Regions from separate parts of the Hydrogenophaga electricum genome, predicted to be linked through region 2. Evidence: predicted binding sites of a transcription regulator. Region 2 holds the regulator's gene; the other holds the start of a gene.

Region 1 (15,005 bases), on a different contig from region 2:
GCCTGCACCGCTTCGGCCGGGGGCAGCGCGATGATGGCCAGGTCGGCGCGGGTCTGGGCCAGATCGGCCAGCGTGCCCGAGACCTGGATATCCAGGAACACGAGCCGGCCGGTAAAACGCTGGGTGGTCAGGGCTTCGACCAGCACACGCGCCTGCGCCGTCTGCTGTTCCGGCGCGTCCCTGCTGGCGAACACGGCCACGTTGTCGGGCTGGAACAGGGGGGTGAGGTAGTGTTTGTCCATGGGTCAGTCTGCACCGAGGGGTGCGAGGATGGGGACGTTAAGGGCGCTCGGCCGTGGGCGGCGCTGTGAAGGTGGTGCCGGGTCGTGGCGGTCGCTGCGGGCGGGATGAAAGGAACTGGGGGGCATGCGGGGCTCTGGGCGCCGTGGTGGCGGGTCGCCGGACCGGTGTGGGGCCGTCCGTGCGGTCCCCGGCCAATCTAGGGGCGAACGCGGCCGCCTGCCTTGACCCAGCACAAGCGCCGGGTGCGCAAGCGGTGGCCGCGCTGTCAATGCCACCAGGAACCCCAGTAGTGGTGGCGGGCGTAGGCCTGCCCATGCTGGGTCGATGACAACTGGGCCTCGCCGATGCGGCCGTCGGCTTCCTTGACCAGGGGGTAGAGCAGCGCCGGCGGCAGGATGGCAACCCCGGCGGCCGGCCCGAAGGCTTCACAGGCCCGGGTCAGCATGAAAGGCCCGGTGCTGTGCAGCACATGGCTGAATCCGGCATCGCGCTGGCGGTGGCGCACTTCATCCAGGGGCAGCTGTTCGCACACCCGCTGCAGCAGGGGATGGCCGGGAACGCTGGCCATAAAGGCGTTGGAGACGATGGCGGCCATGCCGTGGGTTCGGGCATGTTCCTCGGGCTCGGTGCCCGCCACGAACTGGCGGTCCAGCAGCAGGGGTTCGATGTTGCGCAGGCATTCGAAGTCGAGATCGACGAACACGCCGCCGTGGTGGCGCAGGATGAAATAGCGCGCAGCGTCCACGCGCTGGATGGCGTGTGGATAGCTGTCGTAGACGGGCAGGAAGCCGGGCACCTCGCGGCGGATGAAATCGCGGTTCATCGCGTCGGTCCAGAGCCGGTGTTCCCAGTCGGGATGGTGCTGCTTCCAGCTCGCGGCATGGGCCTGCATGGCGGGAGGAATCTGTTCGGTCTTCCACGTCTGGTGGAGGATCCGGGGAATCTGCGCGGCCATGCGGGTCAGTGTGCAAACCCGGTGCGCCAGGACCCTTCGTGCCGGTGCACCGCGTATGGGCCGAAGTGGCAGGCCGGTTGCGGACTGCAGCGTTTGGGGCAGGGCAGGCCGGGGTCGGGCAGCAGGTGCAGGTCCGGGTGCTCGTGCCGGTGGGCGTGAAAGAAGTTGGTGAGGTGGCCGGGGCCGGTGGTCTCCAGCACGTCCATCTCCGTGCGCACGGGCTGGTCGTGTCGGGCCAGTGCCGCCAGGGCGAACTGCCACAGGAAAGGGTGGCCGGGCCGGGCGCCGAACAGGTAGTTGGCGATGCGCACCGCGTGGCGGTGTTCCGGCACCTGCATTTCCCGCTCCAGCAGGACTTTCTCGACGCCCAGGACCAGACCGTGGCTCAGCAGGTCGTCCAGGGGCTGGAGCAGGGTGACGTCGGAATCCAGGTAGAAGCCGCCGTGTGCGTGCACCAGCAGCAGGCGCAGCACATCCAGACGCTGGATGTGGCGCGGAAACCGTTCATAGGCCGGCAGCAGGCCGGGGTGGTGGCGGGCCATGAAGGCTGCCGCGTCGGTGTCGTCCCAGAGGCGCAGGTCCCAGCCGGGCGGGATCTCGGGAAAACGGGTCTTGTCGGGGGTGATGACGTGAAGGATGCGGGGAATGGCGTCGGGCATGTACGTCGGTTCCGGGCGATGCGGCAATCGGGCACGCCAAGATAGGGCATGTGGCGCTTCCCCGCAACCGCCCGGTGTCTTTTCGGAGATCGCCGCACGCAGGGCGGTGTCAGTGCAGCCCGGTCAGCGACGCGGCAACGGCCCGCTTGAAAGGGGTGAAGCGCTCGCCCAGGTCCACCAGGGCCTGGCGCAGCAGGCGTGCCGGGGCTTCTTCGCGGGTGTAGAGCGAGGCCACGGCGTGGGTGGCCAGGTACAGGCCCCGGCTGGCGTGGCGGTGGGTGCGTTCGTAGCTGCGCAGCAGCGCCGGGTCGGCGATGTCGCGTCCGCCTGCGTGGGCCTGGCGCAGCAGGCGCGCCAGGGTGTCGATGCTGCGCAGGCCGAGGTTGAAGCCGTGGGCGGTGACCGGGTGCATGCCCACCGCCGCGTCGCCGACGGCGGCAAAACGCTGCGACACCAGCCCGCCTGGCCAGACGCCCACCAGCGGGTACGCGTGGCGTGTGCTGGCCAGATGCATGGGGCCGAGCTGGTGGTGGAAGCGTTCGGTCATGGCCTGGCCGAACGCGGCAGCTTCCATCGTCAGCAGCGGTTGCAGCGCCTGGTGTGGCAGGGTCAGCACCGCCGATGAGCGGGGGCGACCGGTGTCCGGGCAGGGGTTCATGGGCAGCAACGCCAGGGTCTGGCCGTGGTCGAACCACTCCCAGGCGGTTTCGTGGTGGGGCTGCTCGTGGGTCATGGCGCAGACCAGCATGGTCCGGCCGTAGTCGTGCAGTTGCGCGGAAATGCCCACGGCGCGGCGGGTGCTGGAGTGGCGGCTGTCGGCCGCCACCAGCAGGCGGGTGTGCAGCGTGCGGCCGTCCGAGAGCGTGACCTGGCAGCGGTCGCCGCGGGTGTCGATCGGGCCGACCTGCAGGCCGTCGATGAGCTCGGGCGGTGCGCCACTGTCGTCGGCGGGCGCGAGCGCGGCTTCGAAGGCGGCGCGGCGGATGTGGTGGTTGCCCACGAGGTAGCCCAGTTCGCTGCGCGGGCTGAGCTGGTGGCTGATGACCATGCGGCCCTGGCGCCGGCCCGGTCCGCCGTTGAGCACCAGGGCGTCACGCAAGGGGGCGACGGCACCCGTTTCCAGGTGTTCCCAGATACCCAGTTGCCGCAACAGGCCGGCGCTGTGCTGGGTCAGCGCGATTTCCCGGCCATCGAAGGCCGGCGCCTGCAGCGCCGCAACCGTCTGGGATTCGACCAAGGTGACCCGAAGGCCGCTGCCTCGCAGGGCCCGGGCCAGACTGAGACCCGCCGGCCCGGCGCCGGTGATGAGTACGTCGCAATGCATGATGGGCCCGCACTGTATAGGTGCATGCTGGTGGGGGGCTTGACCAAGGTCAAGCTGCCCGACCTCGGGGCAGGCATGAAAAAGCCCCGCAGACCGGGGCCTGCGGGGTGGTGGGCGGGATCGGGCCCGGTGTCAGCTCCGGGGAGCGGGCATCGGCGCCGGACCTTCGCCCGGGTGGCCCGGGTGGCGGCCCTGACGGTGTTGCGGGCCGTGGCCCTTGAAGCCGGCCTGGTGGAACGGGCGGGCTTGCTGGTCGAACACCTGCTTCTGTTCGGCCGTGAGCTGGCCGTAGAAGCTGCGGGTGGCGTCGATGCGCTGGGTGAAAGCGGCATCGCGTTCGGCCTTGAGGGCGGTCATGCGGTCCAGCCGTTCCGGCGTGGTGAGCTTGGCCCAGTCCTGCGGAGCCTCGGGCGGTTGCGCAGGTCGCTGCGGGGTGGTCCGGGCCACGAATGCGGCCCAGGCGGCTTCCTGTTCCGGCGCCAGCTTGAGTTCGGCCTTCAGCTTGGCCTGGTGCTCGGCACGCATCTTTTCCATTTTCTGCAGGCGCTCGCCGCGCTGGGCGTGGCGGGCTTCCCGGCGGGGTTGCGCCGGCTTGGCGTCCGGGCTGGCCTGGGCCGCTTGCGGCACCGGCGTGGCCGGGGGCTGCGTGGCCGCACCCTGGGCGATGGCGGTGGCGGACAGGCCGGCGATGGTGGTGGCCAGCACGGTGGCGATGAAGGATCGGGTGAGAGTCGGTTGCATGATCGCTCCTGAATGGGGTGGAAGAACCGGTCGTTGCGGGTTTCAGCGACGACGTGGGTTCAGTGTCCGGCGAACGTGTAAACGCGAAGGCACCCGCATGCTGCTGCGGTGTAAAGATTTGTGCCGTTTCAGGCGTGGCCGAGGTCGTCGAGGATCGGACAGTCGGGCCGGTCGTCGCCGGGACAGTGGCACAGCAGCGTGTCCAAGCTGCGCTGCATGGCCTGCAGGGCCGCGATGCGCTGGGCCAGCTCGTCGTGGTGGCGCTGCGCGATGCGCTTGACGGCGGCGCTGCTGCGGCGCCGGTTGTGCCAGAGTCCGACCAGTTCCGTGATGGCGTCGAGACTGAAGCCCATGTCGCGCGCGCGTCGGATGAAACGCAGCGTGTGCACATCGGCCTGGCCGTACTGGCGGTAGTTGCCGTCGGTGCGGGTCACCGCACCAAGCAGCCCCAGGGCTTCGTAGTGGCGCAGCATCTTGGGGGAAATGCCCGACAACCGGGCAGCCGTGCCGATCGGCACCGGCCAGCGGGCCACGGCCGGCAGCGGGGTGTCTGCCGACGGGCCGGATGTGCTGTCCACCGGCCCGCTGGCATCGTCGTGAACGGACACGGCGCGGCGGAGCGGCGGGGTCATGCCGCGACCGTGTAGCCCTCTTCGCGGATGGCCGCGGCCACCGCCTCGCGCGACTGGGGTGTGTTGACCTCGACCAGGTTCTGGCTGCGGTCGATGCGAACTTCGGCCTGCGGATCGAGGGTCTTGATGGCGGTCTGCACGGCACGTTCGCAGTGGCCGCAGGTCATGCCTTGCACGGTGAAGGTTTGGAGGGACATGGAAAATCTCCTTGAAAAGGGCATCATCTTCAAGTCTGACACGGTGTCAATGTCAAGCCCGGCGGTTCGGAAACATCTGGTGGCTTGACCTTCCCATGGGGGTAAAGCTTATGCTGACTCCCATGAATGCCTCCACACCCGAAATCATCGCCGAAGGACTGCCCATCGATCTGGGGATCGGCGGCATGACCTGCGCCTCCTGCGTCACGCGGGTCGAGAAAGTGCTGCGCAAACAGCCCGGCGTGCGCGATGCCACCGTGAACCTGGCCACCGAATCGGCCCGTGTCGTGCTCCAGGGGCCCGCCGATGCCGAAGTGCTGGCCCGTCTCCGCCGCGCGGTGCGCGACGCGGGGTACGAGCCCCGCGCCCTGGACGATGGCGCCCTGGACGACGTGCCCCGCTGGTTCGGCCTGCCGGTGGACGTGCTGCCCGTGCTGGCCGGGCTGCTGCTGTCGGCACCCCTGGTGCTGCCCATGGTGGGCGATCTGCTGGGCCGACACTGGATGCTGCCGGCCTGGGCGCAGTTCCTGCTCGCCACGCCGGTGCAGTTCGTGCTCGGCGCGCGTTTCTACAAGGCCGGCTGGCACGCGCTCAAGGCCCGCACCGGCAACATGGAACTGCTGGTGGCCATCGGCACCAGCGCGGCCTGGGGCCTGTCGACCTGGTTGTGGTGGCGCGCCGCGCCCGACAGCATGCCGCACCTGTACTTCGAGGCCTCGGCCGTGGTCATCACCCTGGTGCTGCTGGGCAAATGGCTGGAAGCGCGCGCCAAGCGCCAGACCACCAGCGCGATCCGGGCCCTGCAGGCCCTGCGTCCCGAACGCGCCCGGCTGCTGCCCGACGGCGTGCGCCGCACCGAGGTGACCGAGGTGCCGGTGGACGAATTGCTGCCCGACGACCGCATCCAGGTGCTGCCGGGCGAGCGGTTTCCGGCCGACGGCGAGGTGGTGGAAGGCCAGACGCAGGCCGACGAATCCATGCTCACGGGCGAGTCGCTGCCCGTGCCCAAGCAGCCCGGCGACGCGGTCACCGGTGGCGCGCTCAATGGCGAAGGCGCGGTGCTGGTGCGGGTGCGCGCGGTGGGCGCGCAGAGCATGCTGGCGCGCATCATCGCGCTGGTGCAGGACGCCCAGGCGGCCAAGGCGCCGGTGCAGCGGCTGGTGGACCAGGTGGCGGCGGTGTTCGTGCCCGTGGTGCTGGGCATCGCCGCCCTCACGCTGGCGGGCTGGCTCTGGACCGGCGCACCGCTCGAAGAGGCTTTGCTGCACGCGGTGGCGGTGCTGGTGATCGCCTGCCCCTGCGCGCTGGGGCTGGCCACGCCGGCGGCCATCATGGCGGGCACGGGCGTTGCGGCACGGCACGGCATTCTCATCAAGGACGCGCAGGCGCTGGAGATGGCCTACCGGGTCGACACCGTGGCCTTCGACAAGACCGGCACCCTGACCGAAGGTCGGCCGCGCCTGCGCCTGATCGAAGTCCTGCCCGGGGTTGATGAAATGGCGGTGCTGCAGGCCGCGGCAGCGCTGCAGGCGCAGAGCGCCCATCCGCTGGCCCATGCCGTCATGGACGCCGCCCGCAACCGCGGCGTGGTGGTGGCGCCCGATGCCGCGCAGTCGGTGCAGTCGGTGGTCGGGCGGGGCAGTCTGGGCCAGGTCCAGGGGGTTTCGCTGGCGCTCGGCAGCGTGCGCTGGATGGGTGAACTCGGGGTGCCGCAGGCCGAACTCGGTCCGGTGGTGCAGAACCTGCAGACATCCGGGGCCACGGTGTCGGTGCTGGCCAGCGAGCGCGACGGGGTCTGGCGGGCGCTGGCGGTGCTGGCCTTCGGCGACGAACCCAAACCCGGTGCCCGCGCGGCGCTGGAACGCCTGCGTGCCCAGGGCCTGCGCCTGTGCATGGTCTCGGGCGACAACGCCGGGGCGGCCCGCGCCATGGCCGAAACCCTGGGCCTCAAGCCCGCCGCGCTCGAAGAAGGCGGGGAGGTGATTGCCGACGTGCTGCCTGGCGACAAGGCGGCCGTGATCCGCCGGCTGAAGGCCGGGGGCTTCGCCCCCCTTGCCGGCGTTCCTGAGGCGGTGGCGTCCGATGCGCCGGTCCACACCGTGGCCATGGTGGGCGATGGCGTGAACGACGCCCCGGCGCTCGCCGCCGCCGATGTCGGCATGGCCATGAGCCACGCCCAGGGCGGCAACGCCGACGTGGCCATGCACGCGGCCGGCATCACGCTGATGCGGGGCGACCCGGCGCTGGTTGCCGCGGCGCTGGACATCTCGCGCCGCACGGTGCGCAAGATCCGCCAGAACCTGTTCTGGGCCTTCGCCTACAACGTGGCCGGCATTCCGCTGGCAGCGCTGGGCTTCCTCAGCCCGGTGGTGGCGGGGGCGGCGATGGCCCTGAGTTCGGTCAGCGTGATGAGCAACGCGCTGCTGCTGCGGCGCTGGCGGCCACCGGAAGCGCGCTGATCCGGGGACGCTGGCGAGCACGGCTTGACGCACGTCAAGCCCGTCAGCAGTCGGCTGGGGGATAGTCCACAGGTTGGCCGACCGATCGGTCGGCTCTGGCGAACTGACCGGTAGCGGAGACACCCATGACCCCCGAATCCCTGCGCGTGATCCGCGAAGAACACGCTTCCCTGGCTGCCATGCTGCAGTCGCTGCTGCAGATGATCCGCCGCGGCCCCCTGCACGACGGCAAGGACGACACCGCGCTGTATTTCGACGTGCTGCGGGCCATGCTGTTCTACATCGACGAATTTCCCGAACAGCACCACCACCCCAAAGAATCCGACCTGCTGTTCCCGCGCGTGGCGCGGGCGGCACCGCACACCCTGGCCGCGATCGACCAGCTTGAACGCGACCACATGCAGGGCGAGACGCGGGTGCGTGCGCTGATGCACCTGCTGCTGGCCTGGGAACTGCTGGGCGAGTCGCGCCGCCAGGCCTTTGTGGACGAAGCCACGCGCTACGTGGACTTCTACCTCGAACACATGCGGCTGGAAGAAACCGTGGTCCTGCCCGAGGCCGAAAAACACCTTTCGGCGGCCGACTGGCAGGCGCTCGACGCGGCCTTCGCCACCAACCCCGACCCTTTGAACCCGCGTTTGGCGCGCGACCCGCAGTTCGATCGCCTGTTCACGCGCATCGTGATGAAAGCGCCTGCGCCCGTGGGGCTGGGCGATTCCTGACCCCAGCGCCCTGGTGCGGGGCTTGATGGCTGTCAAAGGCCGTGGGCGCAGATTGTGGGAACCTTGGTACCTCACGGTTCCCAGCGCTTGCCGCTCCCACCATGGTCCGCATTGCCTCTTCCCCCGACCGGCGAATGCCGTCGGTGGAGCACGATCTCCAGTTGCTTGAACAACTGCTGTGCCGCCTGCCCGACGAGGGCGGCTCCGGGGCTTTTTTCGACGTGTTGCAGGCGCTGGTGATCGATGCCAAGGGCCCGGCCACCGTCGAAGCGGTGACCACCTTGCAGCAATGGAAAGACGGCCCCGGCCATCCGCACGACCGGGTCCCCCGCCTGCTGGCCTGGTTGCGGGACTGGGGATACCTGTCGGGCGATACCGGTCGCCGCTTCAGCGACCTGCTGGCCGAAGCGGCCTGGCGCTACCAGCAGCTGTTCTGGCAGGAGGCCGAAGCCGATCCGGGTGATGGCGGGGGCCGCAACCCCGGGTGAACCTCGATGGTCGGGTGCTGATCCGGCCATGACAATGACACGCAGGGTGCGTGACTTCCGATTCGTGTGCGGCGCTTCACCCAGGTGTTTGCTGAATGCCAGATCCAGGGGCCTGACGGCAACGGTCGCGCCGGTATTGAAGGTCACTGGGTACAGTACCTGCTCCCCGGGAGAGCTTGCAGAGGAGGTGCCATGGATACGCAGGGTTCGGTGTTTGTTCTGGGCAACCACGTTCAGGCCTGCTGTTGGCATATGGATCGCCTGCCGCGTGCGGGGGAGACGTTCCAGGCGAACAGCCTGACCATCGAGCCTGGTGGCAAGGGGCTGAATGTGGCCCTCGGTCTGCACCGGCTGGGACAGCATGTCCATCTGGTCCTCGGTTGTGGGCGTGATGCCGCAGGTGATGCTGTCGTGCAGTTGCTGCGCGAAGAGGGCTTGGACCTGTCCGGCGTGTTTCGCTTTGACGGTATGTCCGGTTGGGGAGCTGGTTTCATCGCCGCCGACGGACACAACGCGATTGCCGTCTACCCCGGGGCCAACCTGTTGTTGCGGGCCGAGCACGTGTGTGCTGTCGAGGCTTCCTTGATGGCGTCCGACCTGGTGTATGGGCAGTTCGAAACCTCGATCGAGGCGGTGGAACAGGCTTTTGCCATGGCTCACGGGCGCGGCATCTGCACGGTGCTCAATCCGTCGCCCTGGCAACCGGTTCCGGAACGCATCCGGGCCGCAACCCGGGTGATCATCGCCAACGAGGGCGAGGCCGCTGGCTTGTTGGCGTTGTCCCCGCTTTGTACCCAGACCGTGGCCGACTGGGCCTTGGTGCAAGACTGGCTGAGGGCGGGCGTTGCGGATGTCTGGGTCCAATGGCCGGCGCTGGAGGTGTTGGTGGTGACCCTGGGCGGTTTGGGAGCGTGTGTCTGGCCGCGGCCGGCGCATGGCGGCCGCAGCGAGGCCATTTTCATGCCTTCGCTGCCGGTTGAAGCCCTCGACACGGTGGGGGCGGGCGATGCCTTTGCCACCGGCTGGCTGGTGCGATGGTTGTCCTTGGGCAAGCCCGACTGGCATTCCTGCGGTGTCATCGAGCAGTGCCTGCGCTTTGGCCACATCATGGGTGCGCACATGGTGGGGACGGTGGGTGTCCTGCAAGGCCTGCCTTCGCAGAGCACGCTCGCTGCCGTCCAGACAGCCTTGTGCACTGCCGCGCCCCAGTGTTTTTCAGAGGCGAGCGGGGGCATCGGGTCTCAACCCGCGTGACACCCGTGGCGGGTTCCGGGCCATGAACGCCAGCGTGTTCAGAGCATGACGAGCAAGAGACCGAACAGGACAAACAATGTGCCGCTGATGCGGGAGATCAGCCGGGCGCTGTGTTCGGATCGGAGCCAGGGACGTGCTCGGTGGGCGGCGGCCGCGTAGGCGGCGTGGATCAGGATGTCAAGCAGGCTGTAGGTCAGTGTCAGCAGCAGGAATTGCGGGAAAACAGGCTTCTGCGGTGTGATGAACTGCGGAAACATGGCCAGCATGAAAAGCACCGCCTTGGGGTTGGTCAGTTGCAGCAGAACGCCCTCCATGAAGCGACGCCCGTGGCTCTGGCGGCTCGTCCCGGAGCGGGGCGACGACAGTCGCGCGAGCGTCCACCAGCGGTGCATGCCCAGGTAAACCAGGTAGGCGGCTCCCATGAACTTGAGGGCGGCCATGGCGGCGTCTGAAGTCTTCAACGCCGCACTCAGGCCGCTGGAAGCAATCACACCGATCAGCATGGCGCCGATGGCCAGACCCAGGATGCCACTGGCTGCCCCGCGCAGGCCGTGGTGCATTGCGTTGCCCAGTGTCATGGCCACGCCGGGTCCCGGGCTGAGAACGGCCAGCGATGCCACCAGGAGAAAGCTGGCAAATTGTTCCATGGCCAGCTGCCCAAGGTGTCAGAACCGCCAGCCGGCACCCAGCCGCACCAGGTTGCGTTTGCCGCCCGAGGCACCGATGCCGCCATTGAGCGTGACGCGGCCGATCTGGCGGGCAAAGGCCACGCCCACAGCGGTCTGGCCGCCGTAGCTGGCCACCCCTGCATTCAGCGTGGTTTCCCCATCGGCCGAGGGCGCCATGGGCACCATGGCCGCGGCCTGGGCAATGCCGGCGAAGGCTTCCTTGCGCAGGCTGGCGATCTGGGCGTTGGTGTATTGCACCGAGGTATCCAGTGTGCGTGCATCGCCGGTGTCGGCGTAGGCCTGTGCCTGCTCCAGGGTTCTGGCGTCGCCGGTGTCGGCATAGGCCTGCGCCCTGCGCAGCGTGCGCGCATCACCGGCGTCGGCATGGGCCTTGGCCGCGCGCAGCGTGGCCGCGTCGCCTGCCTGCATCTGGTCCACGTTCACGGCATCGGTGCCGGCCGTGCCCGCCGCCACGTTCTGGACACGGTTGCCACCCATATCCACCGAACTGCCCGCTCCCACGCTCAAACCGCCCTGGGCACTGACCATGCCGCTGAACTCGGGTGCGTCGGCCATCTGGATTTGCACCTGGTTGCCCGTGACGACCGTTCGCACGTTGTTGCCGCTGTAGCTGCCCGCCGTGGTCGATCCGCCCACGATGTTGAAGGTTTCACCCAGCCGGGTCTCGTGGCTGCCTGTGTTGCCACCGAAGGTGATGGGCGTATCGGCCACGGTATCGAGCTGCGCTTTGTTCACGGCATCGGTGGCCGCTGTGCCTGCCGCGACGCCATGCACCTGGTTGTTGCCTATCTGCACATTGGTGCCGGCTTCAATGGTGAGGTGATCGGCCACATTCAGACCCCCGTTGGCACCGACTTCGCCACTGAAGCTCGGGTTGTCGACCACATGAACCCGCAATGTGTTGGAGGCCGCGTCATAGGTGACGGCGGTGTTGGTGCCGTTGTTGACGTTCACCGTCTGCCCCGGCGCGATGGTGTCCACCGCACCCCCGTTGGCGGAAACGCCCCACCCTGCGCTGGCCTGTGCAGCGACGGCGTCCAGCTGTCTTTTGTTTACAGCGTCTGTGGGATCGACGCCATCGGCGACGTCGGTGATGGCATTGTTCTGCATGCTCAATGCGCCAGTGATTGCGGTCGTTCCCAGCAGCAGGTTGGTGTCTGTGCCCCCAGGAACGCCCTCGCGCACGAGCAGGCCGCGGGTCTGATTGCCGGAGGCGTCGTACAGACCCAGTCGGGTCTGGTTCTCGTAGATTTGCAGACCGCTGGTCAGCGAACCGCCGGGGGTGCGCGAGCCCATCACGATGCGATTTCCTTCGAACTCTGCCGCTGTCTGGGCCGTGGTGGCTCCACCGGCGTCGATGGCGGTGGACTGGATCAATATCCCGCCAGGGAGGCCAGGATTGGGGGTTCCCGCATCCACATCGCTGCCATTGATGACAGTGGCTTCCTGGACCGACGGCCTGCTATCGGTGACGTAGATGTAGCCAGTGCCGGATTGGCCCCAGGCCGTGCCGGTCATGGCCGCGATGCCCCACAGGCCAAGCCTGATCCATGGGTTCAAGGGGGGGGGGGCGGTGGGAGAAACGGCACGGAGATGACGGCGTTCGGACGGTGAGACAGCGTTGTTCATGGTCTTTTCCTGATGGGTGTCGGGGTTTTTCAGGGAGGTGGTTTTTTGCACCGGCGCGGGCTGCCCGGCCATCGGGGCGGCATCAAGGGGGCTTGTTGTCGGGGTGGGTGAACGGATGGCCCGCACCGTGCACGCGCCGACGAGTTCCTGGGTGATGCCGGTGACCCGGATTGCTTGGGATCTGGGTGAGCATGGTTGGTTAAATGGATATGTTTAATATATCCATAATGTATTTTTAAGCCCATTTGATGTACAGGGAAAACCCTTGTTTTTTGGGTCTCATCCCTTGCAGAACGCTGGCGGTGAGGTAACCTGCCGGGTTTTCTGGCAGGGGCCTCGAGAGGTCAAGAAAATTGGATACGACCAATGAACCGAAACCGTGGCCGCCCGGGCTGGATGCCGCGGATCTGCGCGAATCGGCCGGCGAGATGCTCTGGCGGCGCCTGCATGCGCGCCTGAGCGAGTTGCTGACGGCGGGACATTGGTTGCCAGGCCAGTCGTTGCCTTCCGAGCGCGAACTGGCGGCACAGCTTGGCGTGAGCCGTATCACGGTCAAGCGCTGCTACGACGAACTGCGGCGCGAAGGCTGGCTGGGCCGTGGCTCGGGGCGCGGTGGCAGTCTGGTGCAGGCAGCGGCGGTGAAGGTGCATGCGCCGCTGGGCCGGCTCAAGGGGTTTACCCAGGAGATGCGCGAATTGGGCAAAACACCGTCCACGCGCGTTCTTCAATTGGAGACGGTGCGCGACCGCATGATTGCGTCGGTGTTCGAGCGGCCTTCGAACGCGGCCTTTCTTCATGTGGTGCGGTTGCGTTTCGGCGACGACGTGCCGATGACGCGAGAGAACGCCTGGTACGACCTGACACTGGCGCCGGCCATGGCGCAGTGGGATGGCATGGACTCGGCCTACGACTGGTTGCGGGTGCAGTGCGGGCTGGTGCTCAGCGGTGCCCAGCAGTCGGTGGAGGCCGTCCTGAGCACCGAGGAGGAGGCGCGCGACTTCAACCTCGCGCAACCGCTGCCTTGTCTGCTGTTCAAGCGCAAGACGCGCGCCGGCCCACAAGGCTTGCTGGTGGAGTATGTGGAAGGCCTGTTCCGGGGCGATGCCTACGCCTACCAGATGGCGTTGGCGGTGTGAGGGATTGGGGTCGCGGCGTCAGTGCGCGCGATCCCGGAAGGTCAGTTTCATGATCACGATGGCGCCTGTGAGCACCACCATCACGGCATTGGCGACGGTCAGGGGCAGGTCGCCGATCAGGATGCCGTAGGCCAGCCACATGGCCAGGCCGATGGTCAGAATCAGGAAGGTGGGCAGCGAGATGCCGCTGACGTCCCGGGTCTTCCAGGTGCGCCAGACCTGTGGCACGAAAGACGATGTGGTCATGAAGGTGGCGGCGAGGCCGAAAAGTTCGAGCGGGGTCATGGCGTCTTCCGTGGTGGACAGCGAGGCCATCATCTCCTATGAAAGGCCTTCAATGCAAGTCCATTGTCATATCCATTGACCCCGCTCTTCGCGGGCCCCGGTTTACTTCGCCAGGCCTTCGGCCTTGAGCGCCGCCTGCACGGCCGGCCGGGCCGCCACCCGGGCGCGGAAGGCCTGCAGGTGCGCCAGGTCGGCGATGTCCACGCCCACCGCGCCCGCCCAGTTGGTGACGGTGAACAGGTAGGCGTCGGCGACGCTGAAGGTGTCGCCCAGCAGATGGGGCTTGCCGGCGAGTTCACCGTCGACCCATTGCAGCCGCTGGCGCAGGCGGTCCTTGGCCAGTTGCTTGGCTTCGGCCGGCATGGCCGGGTTGAACAGCGGCGAAAAGCCCTTGTGCACCTCGGTGCCGATGAAGGTGAGCCATTCCATCAGGCGGTAGCGGCCCAGCGTGCCGTAGGCCGGTGCCAGGTTTTTCTCGGGCACTTTGTCGGCGATGTACTGCACGATGGCCGGGCCTTCGCGCAGCTTCTCGCCGTCGGGCATCACCAGCAGCGGCACGTAGCCCAGCGGGTTGATGGTGTAGTAGTCCGTGCCGTCGGGCAACTGGTGGGTTTTGGTCGGGGCGGGAATGGCTTCGAAGGGCAGGCCCGATTCGTGCAGCACGATGTGGGGCGAGAGCGAACAGGCGCCGGGCGAGTAGTAGAGCTTGAGCATGGATGTCTCCGGGAGGGATGGGGGGAAAGCGAAGCGATCCTATCGGGCTTGCGGATTCTTTGCAGTCCACGGGCCTGGCCCGGTGGCTGGATGCGCAAGTGGTTCTGTGAAATGGGGCTTTTCGCGGTATCTTTCCAGCCACTTGGGCCCGAATCGCCCGCCAACCCCTTTGTGCCATGGCCACCGGTCACTTCGCTTTTGCCAACAACAGCAACCGCTTTCTCGCCTGCGAGCCGCTGACCGATCAGCCGTTTGCGGTGGCCGGCGTGCCCTACGACGGCGTCGTGACGAACCGGCCGGGCGCGCGTTTCGGGCCGCAGGCCATCCGCGCCGCGAGCCTGATGCTGTGCGACGGCATCCACCCGGTGTTCGACGTCTCGCCATTGGCCCATGTGGGCGATGCGCTGGACATGCGCCTGCCCAACGCCTCGCCGCTGCCCGAGGTGCGTGCCCACATCGAGCGCCAGGCGGCCGAGCTGATGGCGAAGCACCACTGCGTGTTCCTGGGCGGCGACCATTCGGTCACGCTCTCGCTGCTGCGCGCGGCGAAGGCGTTGTACGGTCGCGGCGAGCCGCTGGCCTGCGTGCATTTCGACGCGCACTGCGACACCTGGAGCGACCACTTCGGCGAACCCTCGGGCCACGGCACCTGGACGTATGAAGCCGTCCAGGAAGGTCTGATCAGCGCGCCGCACACGGTGCAGATCGGCATCCGTTCCAGCGGAGAACGCGCGGCGCGCGAGTACGTGGCCGACCAGGGTGGGCAGATCTTCACCGCGCGCGCCCTGCGCGGCCTGGACGGTGCGGCGCTGGCGCCGGTGCTGGCGGCCATCCGCGAGCGCATCGGTGAGCGGCCCTGTTACCTCACGCTCGACATC
Region 2 (15,005 bases):
GGCCTGTTGCATGGCCTGACCGGCGGTGATGGCGCCGAAGGCGTTCACGTAGCCCTTCTTGGCACTGCCATTGATCTTGTCCCAGAGTTTTTCCGCACCACGCTGAGCCAGCGTGTATTCGGGCTGCAGGCTGCCGCGCAGACGAACCACATCGGCCGCGGTGTAGCCACGCTTGACGCCCTTCCAACGGGGGTTGTTGGCCCAGTCTTTTTCGAGGGCTTCGATCTGCTGCTGACGGCTGAGTTGCTCTTTCAGGGATTGGGGCATGTCGGGACTCCGTGAGGTTGGTGAAGAGGTCGATCAGCTCAGGCCTTGCTGGCTGTGTCGATGGCTTCACTTTAAGTCTTATAGAAGACACAGGAAATCTCTTATGTCTTATACAAGACTTTTTTTATTCTCTTTTAAATCAAAGACATTTCAACAATTTTTCTCAATGCAAAATTTGTTTTCTTGTATTGAGAAATTTTTCCGCAATGCAGCACAAATACTTCCACAATACAAAATTTAACTTTCTCATTGTGGAAGGCACTCATGGAGGCGCCTCCCCGCTTGAGGCATGATGCGCAGCCATGTCGGCCCTCCCCGTTGTCGCAACCGCTCCCCGTTGGCTGGCCTACGGGGCCTTGGCCCTGAGCATGTCGCTCGTTGGCAGCTATGTGGCCTTGTCCAAGCCGTTGGTGGCCATATTTCCGGTGTTTCTGCTGGCCTGGTTGCGTTTTGGTATCGGCGGTTTAGCGATGGCATCCTGGCTGCGCCGTCCGGCAGACGAGCCCCCCATCACACCGCGGGTAAAACGCCTGCTGTTCCTGGAATCGTTTCTGGGCAATTTCCTCTTTTCCATCTGCATGTTGTTTGGCGTGCGCTTGACCACCGCCGTGGCGGCCGGCGTGGTGATGTCCGCCATTCCCGCGGTCGTGGCCATCCTCAGCGCCCTCTTCCTCAAAGAGCGCATTGGTCGCCGTACCGCAGCAGCCATCGCCTGTGCCGCCATCGGCATCGCTCTGTTTTCGTTGCAGAAACCGATACACGACGATGCGCTCGCGGCGACTGCCAGTCAATTTGCCGGGGTATCCCTGACCGTGTGGGGCAACCTGCTCGTTTTTGCCGCCGTGGTCTGCGAAGCCTCCTATGTTGTGATCGGCAAACGCTTGACCGAAGGGCTTGGCCCCAAACGCATCTCGGCCATCATCAACCTCTGGGGTTTTGCTCTGGTGACCCCCCTGGGGCTCTGGGCCGCTTTCTCCTTTGACTTCGGCAGTGTGTCAATGGGACTGTGGGCGCTGTTGGTCTTCTATGCCCTGGCTGCAAGCATGTGGACCGTCTGGCTGTGGATGACCGGCCTGAAGACGGTGCCTGCGTCTCGGGCTGGTGTGTTTACCGTCATGCTGCCGGTGAGTGCCGCGGCGGTTGGCGTGCTGTTCATGGGCGAGCGCCTGTCATCGCTGCAGGTGTTGGCTTTTGCCATTGCCTTGCTCGGCCTTGTTCTGGCCACCCTGCCTGCACGCAGCCCAAACTGAAGGTATCCCAAGACCTTCGGTCAAAGGCACCACAAGCCGGTAGGCTGCGTGATGCCCATCCAGAGCGCCCACCCGGATGTGAGAGCCAGCGCCAAGCCTGCCAGCCGAATCGCCCAGCCCCCCGAAGCGCCGCCCCGGACACGCAACAACAACCACGGACCTGCAGTGAGCGACAGCGAAGTGCCCGCCGAAAACAAGGCCATGATCAGCGCCCCATCGAGCGCACTGGCCGACAAAGAAGCCATGAGCAACGCCGAGTAGAGCAGCCCACAAGGCATCAGCGCCCAGGCCACCCCAAGCACCACCGGAGCCTTGCTGCCCATGCCTGCGAGCACCGGTCGGGCACGGCGCCAGACCCCCTGCCCCAGATCCTCGATCCAGCCGGGCTGGCGTGCGCGCCATATCAGCGTCACACCCAGAAGCAGCGCCGCCACGTGAAACATGGTCCACACCGGGCGAACCACCTGGGTGTTGGTCCCCAGCCAAGCGAGGCCTTGCACAGAACCCGCAGCGAAAGCCCCGAACAGTGCGTACCCCACCATGCGGCTGACCTGGAAATACCACAAAGCCTGTGTACTCCGTGAACCGGCTGCGCGGCTGATGCCGGCGCAGGCAGCCCCACACATGGCCACGCAGTGCGGGCCACCGACCACGCCCATGAACAGGGCTGTCAAAGCCATCGAGGTCTGCATGGAAGCACTCTAGCAGGCGAACACGGGGGCGTCACCGCACCCCGACATGCCCGTTGTCCATCAGATGATCTTGGAAAAGCGTGCGCGATCGATGTCGCCTTGCAGGTACTTGTCAAAAACCATGGCAATCGCCCGCACCAGGTACCAACCGGTGGCTGTGACCTCGATCCCAGCGCTGTTGATCTTGAGCAACCCTTGTTCGACCAGCCCGTCCAGGGTTTCCAGCTCACGGGCGAAGTAGGTCGGAAAATCGATCAGATGTCCCAGCTCGATGGATTCGAACTGCACCGCCCCCTGGCACATGATGGACATGATGACCGAGCGACGCAGCAGGTCATCGCGCGACAAGGCCAACCCCCGCACGATGGGCAAGCGCCCCTGGTCCAGCGCATCGTAATAGTCTTCCAGGGTCTTGGCATTCTGGCTGTAGGTGGCGCCAATACGGCCAATGGCCGACACCCCGAGCGCAATGAGATCGCAGTCGGGCTGCGTGCTGTAGCCCTGGAAGTTGCGATGCAGACGCCCTTGCCGCTTGGCCACGGCGAGCGCATCGCCAGGCAAGGCGAAATGGTCCATGCCCACATACACGTACCCTGCATCGCTCATCGCATCGAGCGACATCGACAGCATGGACAGTTTGTCTCCCGGGCTGGGCAACTCGGCCGCGACGATGCGCCGCTGAGGTTTGAAGCGCGTGGGCAGATGGGCGTATGCGTACAACGCAATGCGGTCAGGGCGCAGCTCGTTAACCTGGGCAAGCGTTCGAGCAAACGATTCCGGTGTCTGCAGCGGCAGACCGTAAATCAGGTCCACATTGACCGACTCGAACCCGATCTTGCGGGCAGTATCGACCAATGCAAACACCTGCTCTGCGGGCTGCACGCGATGCACCGCCTTCTGCACGGCCGGATCGAAGTCCTGCACCCCGAAGCTCAGGCGGTTGAAGCCCAGGCGTGCCAGTGTCTGCAAGCGCTGGCTGGTAACGGTACGCGGATCCACCTCGATCGAGTACTCCCCACCGGGCACCAGCGTGAAATTGCGGCGCAGCATGGTCATCAAATCTTCCAGCTCCGGATCGGACAGGAAGGTAGGGGTACCGCCCCCCAGATGCAACTGTGAAACGTTGTGCCCTTTGCCAAAATGCTGAACCTGCAGTTCGACTTCGCGGGTCAAGTAGCGCAGATACTCGGCAGCACGCTCATGGTGTTTGGTGATGACCTTGTTGCAGGCACAGTAGTAGCACACCGACTCGCAGAACGGGACATGCACATACAGTGACAGCGGCAACGCCAACGAGCCTGCTCGACGCTGTTCAAGAGCCCTGACGTAATCTGCCTCGGTGAACGCCTCCACGAAGCGGTCGGCGGTCGGATACGAGGTGTATCGGGGACCTGGAATGTCGAATCGCTTGAGCAATTCGTCGGATATGGCGTGACTCACTGGCAGTTCTCCACTTGGGCGTTCCAATGTGCCTCAGTGGGTTGGCGGGGCCCTTGATCTTGGTCAAAAGAGACCGCGCGTACGGGGTTATCCCCACACCCAACGCCTTGATGGCACTGGGATTTCTCGACACCCTCCCATCCATGGGTTAAGCTTCGAGCGCCAATTGGCGGAAGATTTATGGACGTCCAAAGCATCAAAGTCGCCTGTTCGAGTTGCAACCTCCGCGAGCTGTGTCTGCCCATGGGCCTGAGTACAGACGAGATGAGCAAACTCGACAGTGTGGTTTCCACCCGTCGACGCATCAAGCGGGGAACAGCCCTCTTCAATGTGGGTGACAAGTTCACCTCCCTCTACGCGGTCCGCTCGGGGTTTTTCAAGACCTGCGTCACCACGGCCGATGGCCGCGATCAGGTCACTGGCTTCCAGATGACTGGCGAGATCATCGGTCTGGACGGCATCGTGAGCGACCGCCACTCCTGCGATGCAATCGCCCTGGAGGATGCCGAGGTCTGTGTGATGCCTTTTGATCAGGTCGAAGAACTCTCACGCGAATTCACGACCTTGCAGCACCATGTGCACAAGATCATGAGCCGCGAGATCGTGCGCGATCACTCGGTCATGCTGCTGCTGGGCAGCATGCGTGCCGAGGAGCGACTGGCGGCCTTTCTGCTGAACCTGGTGCAGCGCCTGCATGCACGCGGCTTCTCGCAGTCCGAGCTCATCCTGCGCATGACGCGAGAAGAGATCGGTAGCTACTTGGGCATGAAGCTCGAAACGGTCAGCCGCACGTTTTCGAAATTCGTCGACGAAGGCATCATCGACGTCAAGCAGCGCTATGTGCACATCAAGAACACCGACGGCCTGAGGTTGATCGTCAATCCAGGCACCTGCCGCTGACTGGCATCTGACATCTCACACCAAGCCCTTCGGTGCACCGAGGGGCTTTTTTATGACTGTGTCGGATCCCCTGCATGCGGGTGGCGGACACAGCCTTCGGGCCGCTGGTCCTCCGGCACAGGACAACGGTTCACCTCCAGCGGCGACATGGCGAGCAATGTGGTCAGCGCACTCGACGTCAGCGTGATGGCCCAGAAGCCAAAAAAGGCCAGGGTATAGACCGCTTGCCGGGACAACGCCAAAGGTTCACCAAACCAGTGCAGGTCGTGCGGATCCACCATGGCAAACACCAGCATTTCCAGCACGGCGGCGGCCAGAAATGACGGCCACCCTACCCACATCCATCGCTGCGCTTTCATCGTCGGTCTCCTCTACGCACGAAGTCGAGATTCGGGGTCGACGGGCTCGCCCCCGAAAGGCTCAGCGCTTAGGCGCCTCACCGGGCACCACGGGGGATGCCGCATGGTTGCGGGCCTGTCCGGCCGGCTGCATTTTGACAAGCGCGTCCACCCGCTCCTTTCCCTGCAGTGCTTTGGCAGCGGCCAGATCCCGCTCGTATTCGACCTTGTCGAGCACAGGATCTTGGTTGCTGTAGGCAATCACCGCTGTGGCAATGCCTGCCACCACAACAGCCATCGGCCCCCCCAATACCAGCCACATATGAGGGACCCGCCACCAAGGGATAGGTGCAGAGGCAGGAGACGTTTTCTGAGGGGAGTTCATGACCCAGTCCATGTGGTTGATGTGGTGAGGTTTCAGTTTATCGAGGAACCAGAAAGACAGCCTTTTCGGCGACTGCATCGGTCGGCTTCTCAGACGAGCGCACGAGAAAACGAATGGGGTGCGAACCGGGCTCTGCAGCATCCGGAGGAATTTGCACACGAACGGCGACCGAACGCACCTCAGTAGGCAGCACATCCACCCACCGATCCGACGCAATCACGATATCCGGCAGTCCGTCCACATCGAGAAAATAGCGTTGAGGGTGTTCAGTCGCGTTCATGACCTGCAAGCGGAACACATTCTCGATCCGCCCTTGCTCCACCATGCGAGCCAGTGCTCCACGATCACGGATCACATCCACTTTCAGCGGGGTGCGTAAATAAAGGCTGACCAGTAAGGCCGCCGTGATAGCCCCCAATGCCGCGGTATAGACCAGCACCCGGGGCCGGAAGGCGCGCCGGATCATCGCCTGCCGACTCCAGCCTTGTGCCACGCCGTTTTGTGTGGAATACCGGATCAGGCCACGCGGATACCCGACCTTGTCCATGACCTCGTCGCACACATCAATGCAGGCACCACAACCGATGCACTCGTATTGCAAACCCTTGCGAATGTCGATTCCGGTCGGACACACCTGCACGCACAGCGTGCAGTCGACACACGACCCCAAGCCAAGCGCTTTCGGGTCAGCCTTCTTGGAGCGCGCCCCACGTGGTTCACCGCGCGCTTCGTCGTAGGTCACGATCATCGTGTCCGGATCGAACATCGCACTCTGGAAGCGGGCATACGGGCACATGTACTTGCACACCTGCTCACGCAGAAAACCCGCATTGCCATAGGTCGCCAGACCGTAGAAAAACACCCAGAAGGTCTGCCACGGCCCCAGCGAGGCCATCAGCGTCAGCGAGCCCAGTTCGCGAATGGGGGTGAAATACCCGACAAAGGTAAAGCCCGTCCAGAGGGAAAAGATGAGCCAGAGCAGGTGCTTGAGGCCACGCTTGCCCACTTTGGCCACAGACATCGGGGCTTCGTCGAGCCTCAGCCGGGCCGAGCGCTCCCCCTCCACCCTTTTCTCTATCCAAAGGAATATTTCTGTGTAGACCGTCTGGGGACAGGCATAACCACACCAGAGACGCCCCGCCACCGCCGTGAAAAGGAACAAGGCCAGCGCTGAAATGACCAGCAACCCTGTCAGATAGATGAAGTCCTGGGGATAGAGCACCAGTCCAAAGAGGAAGAACCGACGGGACTCCAGATCAAAGAGAACCGCTTGGCGGGCATTCCACTGCAGCCATGGCAACCCATAAAAAACGATCTGGGTCACCCACACCAAAGCCCAGCGCCACTTGGTAAAGAGACCGAAAACAGACCGGGGCTGGATCTTCTTTTGGGAGACGTAAAGCGAAAGCACGGCCTCATCACCGCCACCTGCGGGCGACCGGGACGTCACCTTGTCAGCGGAAGACTCTTGAGACAAAGCACTCGCTGCTGGGGGATGAGAACTCACAAAGGCACTTTAAAAAAAGAAAACCCCAGGCATGAGATCTCATGCCTGGGGTCGATGAGGGCTTACTGTGCCGTACCGGGTTTGGTCGACAGGCCCCACACATACGACGCGAGCACGTTGATCTGCGCCTCGTTCAACAACGCCGATTGAGCCGGCATGTGGTTGGTGAAACCATTGTTGACCGCACGGACGATGGCATCCTCACCCCAACCATGCAACCAGGTGCCATCAGTGAGGTTGGGGGCCCCCATGGCATGCATGCCCTTGCCATCAGGTCCGTGGCAAGCAGCACAGGCCGCAAACTTCTCCTTGCCCAACGTGGCGCGGACCGAATCGTTGGGACTGCCGGAGAGGCTCAGCACGTAGTGCGCCAGATTACGGACATCTTCTGCCGAGCCCACTGCTGCCGCCATGGGAGGCATCACACCGGTACGGCCGTTGGCAATGGTGGTCTTGATGTACTCATGGCCCGTGCCGCCCAGCCAGTCACCATCGGTCAGATTGGGAAAGCTCTTGGAGCCTCGGGCGTCCGAACCATGGCACTGCGCGCAGTAGTTCATGAACAGGCGCTCACCGATGGCCCGTGCTTCAGGATCGGCCACCATCTGCTCCGGGGTCATGCCGGTGAATTTGGCATACACCGGGGCAATGGCATCCTCGGCCTTCTTGACCTCGGTCGCATGCTGACCCTGCGACGACCAGCCCAGGGCCCCCTGGAACTTGCCGAACATGGGGTACAACGCACCATAGATCAGCGCAAACACAACGGTGATGATGAACAGGTAGACCCACCACTTGGGCAGCGGGTTGTTCATTTCCTTAAGGTCCACGTCCCAGACGTGACCAGTGGTATTGTCGGCATGGGTCGCAGCTTTGGTGGTGCCGCTGACCCACAGCAGGATTGCACAGGCAATGATGCTGACCAGGGCGAGGCCGCCGACGTAGATATGCCAGAAGTCGCTGGTGAAATCGCTCATGATGATTCTCTTGATCGTGGGGCGGGTCTTCAGTCTTCCTGAAAGGGCAGCCGGGCTGCCTCTTCAAAGTCGGCCTGGTTTCGCTTGGACCAGGCCCAGACCACAATGCCGACGAAGGTCAGCAGGCTGATCGCCGTGACGATGCTGCGAAGGTCGTTGATATCCATGTCGTCACTCCTTCACTGCTGAGCCAGCTTGGCCGCACTGCGCGCGGTACCCAGCACTTGCAAGTAGGCGATCAGAGCGTCCAGCTCGGTCTTGCCCTTGACCTCGTCCACCGACTGGGCAATCTCCTCGTCCGTGTACGGAGCGCCCAGCATGCGCAACACTTCCATGCGCTTGGGCAGACCTTCAGCCTTGACCGTCTTCTTCTCCAGCCAGGGGTAGGCGGGCATGTTCGACTCCGGCACCACATCCCGCGGGTTGTGCAGATGCAAGCGGTGCCATTCGTCGCTGTAACGGCCACCAACGCGGGCCAGATCCGGACCGGTGCGCTTGGAGCCCCACTGGAAGGGCCGGTCGTAGACGAATTCACCCGCCACCGAGTACGGGCCATAACGCAGCGTCTCGGCCTGGAACGGGCGAATCATCTGCGAGTGGCAGTTGTAGCAGCCTTCCTTGACATAGATGTCACGACCGGCCACCTGCAGCGCGGTATAGGGCTTGAGCCCCTCGATCGGCTGCGTGGTCGACTTCTGGAAGAACAGCGGCACGATTTCCACCAGACCACCCACAGCCACCACGAGGGTGATCAGGACGATCATCAGAAAGTTGCTGGTCTCGATCCGGGCGTGGCCGGTCAGCTTTTCATTGCTAGCCATTTTGTTGTTCTCCTGATCAGGCGTGGGCAGGGTTGACGGCGATCACGGGCGCGTTCACGGCGCGGCCTTGCAGAGCCGTCATCACCACGTTCCAGAGCATCACGATCATGCCGGTCAGGTACAGCACGCCGCCAAGCAGACGGATCACGTAGAACGGGAAGGTGGCCTTGACAGATTCGACAAAGGTGTAGGTCAGGCTGCCATCGGGGTTGACCGAGCGCCACATCAGACCTTGCATCACCCCGGCGATCCACATGGCGGCGATGTACAGCACGATACCGATGGTGGCGATCCAGAAGTGCAGTTCGATGGCGGGCACCGAATACATCTTCTTCTGACCGAACAGGCGCGGGATCAGGTAGTACAGCGAGCCCATGGACACCAGCCCCACCCAGCCCAGAGCGCCGGAGTGCACGTGGCCCACCGTCCAGTCGGTGTAGTGCGACAGCGCATTGACTGTCTTGATGGACATCATCGGGCCTTCGAAGGTGGACATGCCGTAGAACGACAGCGACACGATCAGGAAGCGCAGGATGGGGTCGTCACGCAGCTTGTGCCAGGCACCCGAGAGCGTCATGATCCCGTTGATCATGCCGCCCCAGCTGGGAGCGAGGAGGATGAGGGAGAACACCATGCCCAGAGACTGCGCCCAGTCAGGCAGCGCGGTGTAGTGCAGATGGTGGGGGCCGGCCCACATGTAGGTGAAGATCAGGGCCCAGAAGTGCACGATCGACAGGCGATACGAATACACGGGACGCTCGGCCTGCTTGGGGATGAAGTAATACATCATGCCCAGGAAAGCGGCGGTCAGGAAGAAGCCCACGGCGTTGTGCCCATACCACCATTGCACCATCGCGTCCTGCACGCCGGCGTAGGCAGAGTACGACTTGAACAGTTCGACCGGCACGGCCGCGCTGTTGACGATGTGCAGCAGCGCCACGGCGATGATGAAAGCGCCGAAGAACCAGTTGGCCACATAGATGTGCTTGACCTTGCGGATACCGACCGTGCCGAAGAACACGATGGCGTAGGCCACCCAGGTCACCGCAATCAGGATGTCAATGGGCCATTCCAGTTCGGCGTATTCCTTGCCGGACGTAATGCCCAGCGGCAGGGTGATCACCGCAGAAACGATGACGATGTTCCAGCCAATGAACGTGAACCACGCCAGCGCATTGGAGAACAACGGGGTGTGACAAGTCCGCTGGACAACGTAGTAGCTCGTCGCGAACAGCACACACCCTCCGAAGGCGAAGATCACCGCATTGGTGTGCAGCGGTCGCAAGCGGCCGTAGGTGATCCATTCGATCCCCATGTTGAGCTCGGGCCAAGTCAGCTGGGCCGCGATGATCACGCCCACCAGCATCCCCACCACGCCATAAATCACGGCAGCGATGGAGAACCAGCGAACCACGCTGTCGTTGTAGACCGCCGGTTGGCCGGTCTTTGTTGTCACGGACATACAGAACTCCTCGTAAATGTCACCAGCGGGAGTGTCGTTTTCGGCACCCACTGCCGCCTTGACGTAAGTCAATCGCCTCTGAGAACCCGCTCGCCCTCGCGCTCGATGTTGTCGAATTGCCCCGACTGCAAAGCCCACCAGAACACGCCGATGATGACAAAGACCAGCAGGACGGAAAGCGGAATAAGCAAGTACAGAATGTCCATGGTCAAACCCAGGTTGAGTTGATGAGCGAAAGCCTTCTCAGGCCCGCGCCCGCGTGGAGCCCGCCAGACGCAAGGCATTGCCGATCACCAGGAGGGAACTGCCTGCCATGCCCAGGCCGGCCAGCCACGGGGGCATCCAGCCAACCAGCGCCATCGGAATGCTCACCGCGTTGTACAGCGCGGCCCACACCAGGTTCTGCCGCACGATGCGCATGGTGGAACGGGCTTGGCGCAACGTCAAGACCACATCCATCAGACGCCCGCCCTGAATGATGTAATCGGACTGGGCCTGTGCGAGCGCTGCGGCGTGCCCCAATGCAAATGACGTGTGTGCACGTGCCAGCACCGGGCCGTCGTTGAGACCATCGCCCACCATCGCCACACGGCGCCCTTTCGCCTGAAGGGCTTCCAGCTCGGCGAGCTTGCGTTCTGGTGTTGCACCCGCAATCACAGCGCCCACACCCACCTCACGCCCAACCCGCTCCGCGGCTGCCTGGCGATCTCCCGACAACAGCCAAGTCTGGACACCCAAATCGTGCAAGGCGGCCACCGTTGCCCGGGCATCTTCGCGCACCCCTTCTCGCAGCTCGAAAGTGGCCAACCACCCGTCGGCATCGGCCAGATAAGCTTTTGGGGTCTCGTTGGCGGTATCCGCAGCCAGCCCACAGAAGCTGGCAGAGCCGAGGCGGACGACCGTCCCGTCGGCCCTCAGGGCTTGCAAGCCCTGGCCAGCCAGTTCACGACAATCTCCAAGCGCTGAAGGAGCACCCTCCATCGGGTTCGCCAGCTTGGCGGCCGCCACAATGCCACGCGAAACCGGATGCAGAGAACCTTGCGCAAGCTCAGCGGCCAGCGACAGAACCATGGCTGACGTCCATCCTTCGCGAGCCCGGACACTTTCGAGTTCGAGACGATCATGGGTGAGCGTGCCGGTCTTGTCGAACACCACCGCGTCGATGCCCGCCAACGACTCGAAGGCCTGCAAGCGCCGCACAAGCGTTCCGCGCCGCGCCAACGCCCCCGCCGAAGTCAGCATGGCCGCCGGCGTGGCCAGCGACAAGGCACAGGGGCAGGTCACGATGAGCACCGCCACGGCAACCGCCAACGCCTTGCTGTGGTCGATCTGCCACCAATACCAGCCGGCAAACAACGCACTGAGCAGCACGATGACCAGAAATGGGGCCGCAATGCGATCAGCCAGAACGGCCAAACGGGGCTTGTCCGTGGAAGCCTTTTCCATCAACGCCACGATCTGGGCAAAACGGGTATCGCGCCCCAGACGGTCCACGCGCATCAGCACGGGCCCGGCAAGATTGAAGCTGCCCGCCACCACCGACTCGCCCGCCGAGCGCGTCACCGGATGCGACTCACCGGTGAGCAGCGCCTCGTCCACCGTGGCGGAATCGCTGAGGATGGCGCCATCACCCGGAAAGGCCTGCCCCGCGCTGACCCGCACCACATCACCAACGGACAAGCGCCGCACCGACACGGTTTCGAAGCGCCCTTCCGCCGCCTGACGATCGCAGACCTCGGGCAACCGGTTCATGAGCGTGTCCAGTGCCCCCGCCGTGCGATCACGCGCCTTGTGTTCCAGGTAACGTCCACCCAGGAGGAAAAACACGAACATGGTGAGCGAATCGAACCACACCTCGTGTCCCCAGGGACCGGATGGATCGAACGTGGCCGCCGTGCTCACCAAAAAAGTGACCAGGATGCCGATGGACACCGGCGTGTCCATCCCGACGTGCCCCAGACGCAGATCGCGCCAGGCATTGCGAAAAAACGGGCCGCTGGCGAATGTCACAACAGGCACACTGAGGATCCAGCTCGCCCAGCGCAACAGTTGCTCCAGATCGGCGGGCATCTCGCCGGGTTTGGCCACATACGCCGGCCATGCGTACATCATGACCTGCATGTTGCAGAAACCCGCCACGAACAGCCGCCACAGCGCCATGCGCGTCTCGCGCAAGCGCTCACTGATGGACAGCGCCTGCTGCAACGGCAGGAGGCGATACCCTGTGCGCCCCACGGCCTGCGCCAAATCGGAGAGTCTCGCCTGTGCCGGATCCCAGCGCAGGGTCAACCGGCGGGTGGCTGCATGCACCCGGGCGCTTTCCACGCCTGGCAGATCCTGCAGCGCACATTCGACGGTGTCGGCACAGGCGGCACAGTACATGCCCTGAACCAGCAGCACCGACTGCGCCACACCCGCTTCGCCAGGCGACGCTTCGGCCGCCGGTTCGTACGTGGTGAACTCCTGCTGCTCCACAGGGTCATCGAGCACGGTGAAGTCATCGGTCACCGTCAACGGACCCCGGTGCGCACCAAACACGTCATCGACCGGCTCCCCAGCCGGGAGACTCTCTGGTGAGGGCCCCACCGGGGGCACGGCGAGGGCCTTGTTCATGGGCCGGGAGCGTACTTCAGGGTCCGAAACCGGGGCTTGACATATATCAACCGGGGTGGAACCCTGTGTGCGTAACCTGTTGTCTGTCTTCACCATATTCCCAGGAGATCTCGATGTACAAGCGCATTCTGGTCGCGACCGATGGGTCAAAACTGTCCAATCTGGCCGTCGAACACGCCATTGGACTGGCCGACATCACCGGCGCTGAAATCGTGGCCGTCAAAGTCGTTCCCCGCTACCCGCAGACCTACTTTGAAGGGGGCGTGGCATTGGCGGCCGCCGAAGTGGCCAAGATCGAGAAGCAATGGCAGGACGAAGCCATGGAAGCGGTCAATGCCGTCAAGGCAGCCGGTCAGAAACGGGAGGTCAAGGTCAAGCCCATCACCGTCAAGTCCGACCTGATTGCCGAAGCCATCATCTCGGCCGCCAAGCGCAACAAGGTGGATCTGATTGTGATGGCCTCGCATGGACGCAAAGGCCTCAAGCGGCTGTTGCTGGGCAGTGAGACCCAACAGGTGTTGACGCACTCGCACATCCCGGTGCTCGTGTTGAGATAACAGCCCAACACCCACACGCTGCCCGCAACCACCTTGATGGAACTGTGCGGGCAGCCTCCTTGAGGGCTGCGCCCACTCGGCAAAAGCCTCTTACCCGAAGAGGCCCCTGTACTGCTCGCGCAGCAGGTTTTTCTGTACCTTGCCCATGGTGTTGCGCGGCAGTTCGGTCACGACCACGCAGTGCTTGGGAATCTTGAAGTTGGCCAGACGTGCTTTGAGATCGGCCAGCACCGGCTCTGGGTCAATATCCGCACCCTGACGGCCAATCACAACGGCCACGCCGACCTCGCCAAAATCCGGATGCGGTACCCCCACCACCGCGCTCTCGGCCACCCCCGGCATCTCGTTGATAACGGATTCGATCTCGGCTGGATAGACGTTGTAGCCACCGGAGATGATCAGGTCCTTGCTGCGCCCCACGATCGTCACATAACCATCGGCATCGATCCGGCCCACATCGCCCGTCTTGAAAAAACCGTCGGCGGTGAACTCTTCCGCAGTCTTCTCTGGCATGCGCCAGTAGCCCCGGAACACATTCGGACCGCGCACCTGAATTCCGCCGATCTCACCGCTCGCCACACCCTGCCCCGCCTCGCCCACCACACGCAGATCGACACCCGGTAAGGGAAAGCCCACCGTTCCGCCCCGGCGCTCGGTAGCATCGGCATGGCGCGGGTCCACGCCACAGGGGTTGGACGTGAGCATGACCGTCTCGCTCATGCCATAACGCTCCAAGATGGTGTGGCCGGTGCGTGTCTGCCAATCGCGAAAGGTCTCAACCAGCAGGGGTGCCGACCCTGAGATGAACAACCTCATGCGCGCCGCTTGCGCCTGGGTGAGCGCCGGCTCGGACAGCATGCGCACGTACAGCGTGGGTACGCCCATGAACACGGTGGCTTCCGGCAGTTTTTCAACAACCCGCTTCGGATCGAACTTCGACAGCCAGATCATCCGGCTGCCATTGATGAGCGCACCATGAATGGCCACGAAAAGGCCGTGCACATGGAAGATGGGCAGCGCATGGATCAGCACATCGTCGGGTTGCCACTGCCAGTAGTCCCGCAGCACCTGCGCATTGCTCAGCAGATTGCCGTGCGAGAGCATGGCGCCTTTGCTGCGTCCGGTGGTCCCGCTGGTATAGAGAATCGCGGCCAGATCGTCGGCGTTCCGAACCGCCGGCGCATGGCTGTCCGGCATGGGGGCAGCACGGTCCAGCAAGCTGCCCGTGCGGTCTTCACCCAAGGTGAACACATAGCGGGTGCCTGCCTGAAAGGCCAGCTTGCTCACCCAACCGTGGTTCGCCGGCGCGCACACCACCACCGCCGGCTCGGCATTGCCGATGAAGTACGCGATTTCTGCCTGCCGATAAGCGGTATTCAGGGGCAGGAACACGTGACCGGCACGCAGCGTGGCCAGGTACAACACCAAGGCCTCGACCGATTTCTCCACCTGCACGGCAATGCGCGAATGCGCTGGCAGATCGAGCGCATCCAGCAGATTCGCCATCATGGCGGTGGCCCGGTCGAGATCACGCCAGCTGTAGCGCAGGCCGTCATCGGTCTCGATGGCGAGGTCATCCAGATCAGCAGGAAAGGACGCGCGCAGCGCACTGAAAAGGTTCTGGTTCTCCATGAATTCTCCTGGGATGACCGGCGCGCCGACAGGCCTGCTCAAAACGCCGGTGACCGCTTCGCCATGAACGCACCAATGCCCTCGCGGTGTTCCGCACTGTCCGCATAGGCATAGGCTTCGGACAACAAAGACTCGGCGGATCGGCCGCTCGCCAGTGCTCGCAA

What was found. Region 2 encodes FNR, which switches genes on or off when oxygen is low (the NO sensors DNR and NnrR bind a similar motif). Its sites were predicted from a motif close to TTGATNNNNATCAA; they were not measured.
Region 1: a site for FNR is predicted at 7,235-7,248, ahead of QQK43_RS11065 (hemerythrin domain-containing protein). Genes of this name have one in related genera too.

The regions. Positions count from the first base shown of each region.
Region 1 is NZ_BSPB01000015.1:13,969-28,973, forward strand. Features, by position in the region: gene QQK43_RS11025 (bifunctional acetate--CoA ligase family protein/GNAT family N-acetyltransferase) at 1-242, opposite strand, end outside; gene QQK43_RS11030 (glycosyltransferase family 32 protein) at 509-1,198, opposite strand; gene QQK43_RS11035 (glycosyltransferase family 32 protein) at 1,204-1,857, opposite strand; gene ubiM (5-demethoxyubiquinol-8 5-hydroxylase UbiM) at 1,967-3,181, opposite strand; gene QQK43_RS11045 (Spy/CpxP family protein refolding chaperone) at 3,314-3,922, opposite strand; gene cueR (Cu(I)-responsive transcriptional regulator) at 4,051-4,554, opposite strand; gene QQK43_RS11055 (heavy-metal-associated domain-containing protein) at 4,551-4,751, opposite strand; gene QQK43_RS11060 (heavy metal translocating P-type ATPase) at 4,874-7,210, shown strand; gene QQK43_RS11065 (hemerythrin domain-containing protein) at 7,336-7,932, shown strand; gene QQK43_RS11070 (hypothetical protein) at 8,034-8,420, shown strand; gene QQK43_RS11075 (PfkB family carbohydrate kinase) at 8,613-9,674, shown strand; gene QQK43_RS11080 (LysE family translocator) at 9,713-10,321, opposite strand; gene QQK43_RS11085 (YadA-like family protein) at 10,340-11,923, opposite strand; gene QQK43_RS11090 (GntR family transcriptional regulator) at 12,346-13,128, shown strand; gene QQK43_RS11095 (SemiSWEET transporter) at 13,147-13,443, opposite strand; gene gstA (glutathione transferase GstA) at 13,516-14,127, opposite strand; gene speB (agmatinase) at 14,304-15,005, shown strand, end outside.
Region 2 is NZ_BSPB01000001.1:142,057-157,061, reverse strand. Features, by position in the region: gene aceA (isocitrate lyase) at 1-267, opposite strand, end outside; gene QQK43_RS00740 (DMT family transporter) at 570-1,517, shown strand; gene QQK43_RS00735 (sulfite exporter TauE/SafE family protein) at 1,538-2,209, opposite strand; gene hemN (oxygen-independent coproporphyrinogen III oxidase) at 2,270-3,649, opposite strand; gene fnr (fumarate/nitrate reduction transcriptional regulator Fnr) at 3,830-4,549, shown strand; gene QQK43_RS00720 (hypothetical protein) at 4,600-4,908, opposite strand; gene QQK43_RS00715 (nitrogen fixation protein FixH) at 4,970-5,350, opposite strand; gene ccoG (cytochrome c oxidase accessory protein CcoG) at 5,310-6,722, opposite strand; gene ccoP (cytochrome-c oxidase, cbb3-type subunit III) at 6,842-7,756, opposite strand; gene QQK43_RS00700 (cbb3-type cytochrome oxidase subunit 3) at 7,786-7,923, opposite strand; gene ccoO (cytochrome-c oxidase, cbb3-type subunit II) at 7,936-8,577, opposite strand; gene ccoN (cytochrome-c oxidase, cbb3-type subunit I) at 8,594-10,039, opposite strand; gene ccoS (cbb3-type cytochrome oxidase assembly protein CcoS) at 10,108-10,245, opposite strand; gene QQK43_RS00680 (heavy metal translocating P-type ATPase) at 10,283-12,652, opposite strand; gene QQK43_RS00675 (universal stress protein) at 12,766-13,209, shown strand; gene QQK43_RS00670 (malonate--CoA ligase) at 13,300-14,841, opposite strand; gene QQK43_RS00665 (enoyl-CoA hydratase/isomerase family protein) at 14,880-15,005, opposite strand, start outside.